DNA from 2 places in the Enterobacter huaxiensis genome. Region 1 is predicted to be linked to the other one. Evidence: predicted binding sites of a transcription regulator. Region 1 holds the regulator's gene; the other holds the start of a gene.
What was found. Region 1 encodes Fur, which represses iron uptake genes when iron is present. Its sites were predicted from a motif close to ATAATAATGAGAACNACTATCAA; they were not measured.
Positions count from the first base shown of each region.

Region 2: D5067_RS10165 (TonB-dependent siderophore receptor) is a predicted target of Fur. The motif match lies at 1,446-1,468, and genes of this name have one in related genera.

Region 1 covers NZ_CP043342.1:3,406,820-3,410,233, forward strand. Annotated here, with positions in the region: gene ybfF (esterase) at 1-502, shown strand, start outside; gene ybfE (LexA regulated protein) at 631-918, shown strand; gene fldA (flavodoxin FldA) at 1,074-1,604, shown strand; gene fur (ferric iron uptake transcriptional regulator) at 1,896-2,342, shown strand; gene chiQ (ChiQ/YbfN family lipoprotein) at 2,489-2,818, opposite strand; gene chiP (chitoporin ChiP) at 2,866-3,414, opposite strand, start outside.
Region 2 covers NZ_CP043342.1:2,129,842-2,133,255, forward strand. Annotated here, with positions in the region: gene D5067_RS10165 (TonB-dependent siderophore receptor) at 1-1,404, opposite strand, end outside; gene D5067_RS10170 (septation protein A) at 1,585-2,124, opposite strand; gene D5067_RS10175 (YciC family protein) at 2,138-2,881, opposite strand; partial or broken gene D5067_RS10180 (YkgJ family cysteine cluster protein) at 2,907-2,999, opposite strand; gene ompW (outer membrane protein OmpW) at 3,168-3,414, shown strand, end outside.

The DNA.
Region 1 (3,414 bases):
TGGCAAAGCGGTGATGGCCCTGACGGCGCTGGCGCCGGAACGTATCAATGGCCTGGTGGTCATTGACGTTGCGCCCGTGGATTACGACGTGCGTCGCCACGATGAGATTTTTGCTGCCATCAATGCGGTAACAGAAGCGGGGGTCTCTACCCGCCAGCAGGCTGCCGCGGTGATGCGTGAGCATCTGGATGAGGAAGGGGTTGTGCAGTTCCTGCTGAAATCCTTCGTCGACGGAGAGTGGCGCTTTAACGTGCCGGTCCTGTGGGATCAGTATTCTCATATTGTGGGCTGGGAAGCTGTTCCCGCCTGGCCGCACCCTACCCTCTTTATTCGTGGCGGAAACTCCCCTTACGTCACCGACGCTTATCGCGACACGCTGCTGGCGCAATTCCCGCAGGCTCGAGCCCATGTCATTGCAGGTGCCGGGCACTGGGTTCACGCGGAAAAACCGGACGCTGTTCTGCGCGCTATCCGTCGCTATCTCACTGATACTGCGAATTGATTAAAAAGACAGCGACTGGACGGCGATGGGCTTCCAGTCGTTGGCGCGCCGTTTTCGCTGATGTATGATGGCGCGCTTATCGCCCGGGCTTTAGCAGGGCGGCGTGTTTCCCCCGAAGTCTCAGAATTATGGCCAAAGAACAAACGGACCGTACGACACTAGATCTGTTCGCGAATGAGCGTCGCCCGGGAAGACCCAAGACGAATCCGCTTTCACGCGATGAACAGCTGCGTATCAATAAACGCAACCAGCTTAAACGCGATAAAACTCGTGGACTTAAGCGTGTCGAACTGAAGCTGAACGCCGATGCTGTCGATGCACTAAATGAGCTGGCAGAGGCGCGCAACATCAGCCGCAGCGAACTGATCGAAGAGATACTGATCGCTCAACTCGAGGCTTTGCGCAGCAAGGCATAAGTCTGAAAATCCCCTTTATTACCCTTTTCATGTAGCACAGAGTGCAGTCCTGCGTGATAGCTGTTTCCGCAGGGTTGTCTGTTCTGCTATTATTGCCCTTATCCGTGGACAAATTGCGCCACCATACCATTAAGTTTCAAGAGGTTATTTTACTCATGGCAATCATCGGCATTTTCTTCGGCAGTGATACCGGCAATACCGAAAATATCGCAAAAAACATTCAAAAACAGCTCGGTAAAGACGTTGCCGATGTGCACGACATCGCCAAGAGCAGCAAAGAAGACCTCGAAGGCTATGACATCCTGCTGCTGGGTATCCCAACCTGGTACTACGGTGAAGCCCAGTGTGACTGGGACGATTTCTTCCCGACGCTGGAAGAGGTGGACTTCAACGGCAAGCTGGTTGCGCTGTTTGGCTGTGGCGATCAGGAAGACTACGCAGAGTACTTCTGTGACGCACTGGGCACCATCCGCGACATCATCGAGCCACGCGGTGCTGCTATCGTGGGCCACTGGCCAACGGCGGGTTATCACTTTGAAGCGTCCAAAGGCCTGGCGGATGACGATCACTTCGTGGGCCTGGCTATCGATGAAGATCGTCAGCCGGAACTCACCGCTGAGCGCGTTGAAAAATGGGTTAAGCAGGTTCGCGAAGAGCTGAATCTGGACGACATTCTGAACGCCTGATGGCCCTGCGGCGCAGCCTTGGTTGCGCCCATTTTCCAGGTAAAACCGATTAAATTAATTGCTACAAACTTTTAACTTTTTCGCTCAGACCTGTACAATATCCCCCTGGTAAAAAGTGGGTGCCATCGAACAAGTTTGTTGGTGATACCACGTTTTTATAAGCATACTTTGCTTGAGACTTGCAGTTTTCATTTAGCCATGGCAGTTCTATAATGAGACGCATTATCCCAAGTGCATTTTCTGTCACTTCTTCATTAGAAGTGAATCGTTTAGCAACAGGACAGATTCCGCATGACTGACAACAATACCGCATTAAAGAAGGCTGGCCTGAAAGTAACGCTTCCTCGGTTAAAAATCCTTGAAGTGCTTCAGGGACCAGACAATCACCATGTCAGTGCGGAAGACCTTTATAAGCGTCTTATCGACATGGGCGAAGAGATTGGGCTGGCAACCGTGTATCGCGTGCTGAACCAGTTCGATGACGCGGGCATTGTGACCCGTCATAATTTCGAAGGCGGTAAGTCTGTTTTCGAACTGACCCAGCAGCATCACCACGATCACCTGATCTGCCTCGACTGTGGCAAGGTCATTGAATTTAGCGATGATTCCATCGAATCACGCCAGCGTGAAATCGCTGCCCGTCACGGCATCCGCCTGACCAATCACAGCCTGTACCTGTATGGTCACTGCGCTGAAGGCGACTGCCGCGAAAACGACCACGCGCACGACGCGAAGTAAGTTCGTGTTTATACTCTGAGCCAGCCATTAGGTTGGCTTTTTTTTTGCGTTAAAAAGCCCGGTGGCGCTGCGCTTGCCGGGCCTACGGGCTATGACACCTTTGTAGGACCGGTAAGCGCAGCGCCACCGGGCATAATAACAGCGAATTAATTACTGTTATTGCTTCGAATTTCTTTCCAAATCTGGTCGCAACGCTTCGCCACTTCCTGATCGTTACCGGTTTTACGCGCCTGAATGCAGGCCTGGTAATCCATCACGCGGACGTTTTCCTGCGTCGCGAACTGCTCGTGCGCTTTCTCTTTCTTCAGCACGTTAAGCACGCTCTGACAGGCCTCGATTTTCTCCGGCGAACCTTCCGCAGTATTGATGCAGGCGCTATACGCCTCCTTCAGACGGGTGTCCTCTTTCGGCGCCTGTGTCTGAGCACACGCCACCAGCCCTGATGCCAGCAACGCGACGATTACAATTTTTTTCATCATGTGCAGTCTCCATACCGGCGGGACTCAGCCCGCCGGTGCGTTCATCAGAAGATGGTGAATGGTGCGATAACCATGAATTTCACGTCACGTTCATCCTGGAAGATGTTGCCGTAACCGCCCGCATAGCTCGGAATGTCAGAGTGGTTGTCATACTGCGTGAAGTGCAGTTTAAACATCGTGCCTTTCGCGCGCCCATCCTGCAGGGTGTAGATCGCATCCAGGCTGTAAGAGGACTCTTTCAGACGGTAGTTTGGATCGTAGTATGCGTCCGGAGTGGCCATATCAGCAGGCTTCGCGTCCCAGGCATAAGCGTAAGATGCCCCCACCGCCCAGCCAGGCAGGTTCCAGTTTTTGAGGTCGTACATCGCGCCGAAGAAGAGCGCTTTTTCGCCGTCGGCGTTGAAGTCAGAGCGGTTATCCCACCAGATATCCAGACGACCGTTGGACGATGCATAGGTTGGCGTCATACGCTGCAGGAAGTAACCCTGCTGCCCTTCCGCCTTCACCCATGTCCCTTCAAGACGCAGATCAACCTGGCCCACTTTGTAGCCGAAGGTCAGCGCCTGCAGCCATGCGGTGCCGTCATAGATATC
Region 2 (3,414 bases), 1.3 Mb from region 1:
ATCCTGGGAAACGTTCAGGCTGGGGCTCCAGTTGCTGCCGAATGCGTTGTGATAATCAAAGCGGATCCCGGGAATGAGGTTGGTGCCCTGGCGCGCTTCAATATTGTCCTCAAGATAGATGCCGGTGAGGTCAGCGCTGTTTTTGCTGTTGCGCTCGGACGCCGTGCCTGGAACGCCGTTAATCACTTCCCCGGAGACGTTTGTCGCCTGCATGGAGGCAGGGTCATTAAGCTCATCGCGGTTCCACTCTGCTCCGACCGTCAGAGTCTGTTCAACCAGCCAGAACAGCGGAATGTTCAGCTCTCCGGTTGTACGGTATGACTCGAGCCGGCTGGTGTTGTACTTGTCGCTATTGATCATCCCCTCAACTTTGCCCGTTGAGCCTTCCTCCAGGCGGGTATTATTGGTCTTCTCATAATAGACGCCGACCTTTGACTGGCCCCAGTCCCAGATCCCGTTGTGGGTCAGGCCATAGCTCTGGCGGTACATGCGGTTGGTTTCGTGCCCATACAGGGACGAGACGACGCCATTGGGGCTAAGGTTGCCGTTGCTGTACTGGGTATCGCCTGCATAGATGTTGCCCTGGCGGCTGTAGCCGTAATCAAAATCGATAATCTGCAGCGGTGTGAGTTTCCAGGAGAGCAGGGCGTTGATGTCTTTATTGCGTACGCCTTCGCGCCCGGCGGCATAGGAGCCATTTTGTGCCGTGTTGATATCCTGAGCGTCCGCGTCGGTTTTATTGATGTTCCCGTACAGGCGCATGGTCAGCGCATCGCCTGCTAACGGCCCGTTGATATCAAAATTTGCGCGCCTGGTCGCCCCCTCTTTGTCATTTTCGGGCTGATTGGTGTAAAGGGAGAGCGAGCCGTGCCAGTCTGTGGTCGGGCGTTTAGTAATAATGTTGACGACGCCCCCGGCAGCGCCCGAACCATAGCGGGCGGCTGCAGGCCCACGAAGCACCTCAATGCGCTCGACCATTTCTGGCGGTACCCAGTTCGTATCACCGCGGCTATCGCGCTCGCCGCGCCAGCTGTAGCGTACCGAGTTGCGGGAGGTTACCGGAACACCGTCAATCAGAATCAGGGTATTCTCCGGTCCCATGCCGCGAATGTCTATCTGACGGTTATTACCACGGCTGCCCGTCGCGCTGTTACCGGTGAGGTTAACCCCGGGCATTTTGCGAATAATTTCTGACAGGTCGTTAACCAGTGGATCTTTCTCAATGTCCTTTGCCGTGATGATGGAAACCCCGGGCTGTTGCTTCAGCGCTTCTTCGGCAGTCGCCTGAACGACCATGGTTTCACCCTCGGCGAGGGTATCATCTGCTGCGTGCGCGCCATGGCTTAATGCCGTAAGAATGGCCAACGTAAGTGAAGCGGGGGCAAATCTTATTATATTGTTCATCAACTCATTTCCATTTGTTAAAAATGCGATGAAGAATATTAATGATAGTGATTCTCATTACAATAAAGTGACAGCAATCTCCACAAAATCTTCATGATTCAGACATTGTTGAAGAAGACGGTTTAGATTGTGAAAGGAAAGAGGAGAAGGCCAGACCGTGCCGCGATCTGGCCAGGAACATCAGTTTTTATCGTCCTGAGGCATGTGTCGGTAGATATAGACGCCACTTAACAGCGTGAAGATAAGCGTCAGCGCCGTGAGACCGAAGACTTTAAAATTGACCCAAATATTCTGCGGCAGCCAGAAAGCGATGTAGATATTGGCCAGGCCACAGAGGATAAAGAACACAGCCCAGGCGATATTCAGACGGGACCAGACCTCCTGCGGCAGCGTCAGCTCTTTACCCAGCATGCGCTGGATCAGCGGCTTTTTCATCACCCACTGGCTGATCAGCAATGCGCCCGCAAACAGCGCATAAATCACCGTGACCTTCCACTTGATGAACTCATCGTTGTGGAAAAACAACGTCAGGCCACCAAAGACGGCGACCATAAGGAACGTGATCAGCGCCATTTTTTCAACTTTGCGATAACGAACCCAGCTGTAGATCAGCACGATGGCGGTAGCGATAATCAGCGCCGTCGTTCCGGCATAAATGTCATACAGCTTGTAAAACGCGAAAAAGACGACCAGCGGTAAAAAATCAAGAAACTGCTTCATTCTGCGATCCCAGTTACTGACGAATTAACATATACAGGCGGAACAAGTAGACCAGCAGAACTGCTGAAATCAGGTTGCTCAGCGTATTGGCAACGACCGCGCCGACGTTTGGCGTTAATACAGCGAAATTCGGTGCAAATAACAGCAGCAGCGTTTTGGCAAGAAGCCAGCCGATAACGGCCGGTGCCACCAGACGCATATTCGCCCACGCCAGCCTCATGCTGCTGCGCATGGCGGTAAAAATACCCATTTTGTCCTGCACAACCATGATTGGGGCGAAAGAGAGCACGATGGCCAGTAACACGCCCGGTACCACGACCAGCATAATCCCCATCTGAACCAGCAGAGTGGTCAGGAAGATGAGGATAAACAGTTTGGGTAAGACGGGGGCGCTGGCACCAATCGCACGAAGAGCACTGATACGTTGTCCTGCTGAAACCAGCTGAATCATCAGCAGGACACCGCCCGCCAGAACCGCATTCCCGATCAGACCCGAAAACGTGGACGCAGCGGATGCCCGCAACAGGATTTGCTGCTGCTCCGGCGTCATGTTCTGCACAAGGTCAAACAAACCTACGCTGCCTGCAAGATGATCCCCCTGGCTCAGGCTGGCTATCTGTTCATCACTGGGTGAGAACGCATGACCCAGCACCACCGTAATAAAGGCGCACAACAACGCGATCAGTAAAAAGGTAATGAACTGATTGCGGAAAAAATTTCCCGTGTCACGGTAGACAGACTTCGCCGTGATAGACATGCACTCTCCTTGAGTATTGCAGGTGTTAATTAGCCGGCAATTGTACACCGGATAGGACGCTGGTGGCAGCATCAAGGCTTGTATGGAAAAGCATATCTTTGTAAAGCAGGAGTAATCCAGCAATTCATGAGCGCATCAAGATTCGCGTTGAGTCAACGTTCGTAAAAATTAATCTGGATCAATAAATGTTAAGTTACTGGTTTTAATGTGATCCAGGTTAGATCACTTATTACTTATTTGTAGGTATATTCACCTCCGCTATTAAAACCACAACGATGGAGCGGATATGAAAAAATTAGCGGTGGCAGCCCTTGTCTTAAGCAGTCTCTCTGGCGGCGCGTACGCGCATGAAGCAGGCGAATTCTTTATTCGTGCCGGTTCGGCAACGGCGCGTCCAACGGAAGGCTCAGACAGCGTGCTGGGAATGGGCGGTTTTAACGTCAGCAACAATACCCAGCTGGGCTTGACTTTCACCTACATGGCAACGGATAACGTTGGCGTCGAGCTTCTTGCGGCCACGCCTTTCCGTCACC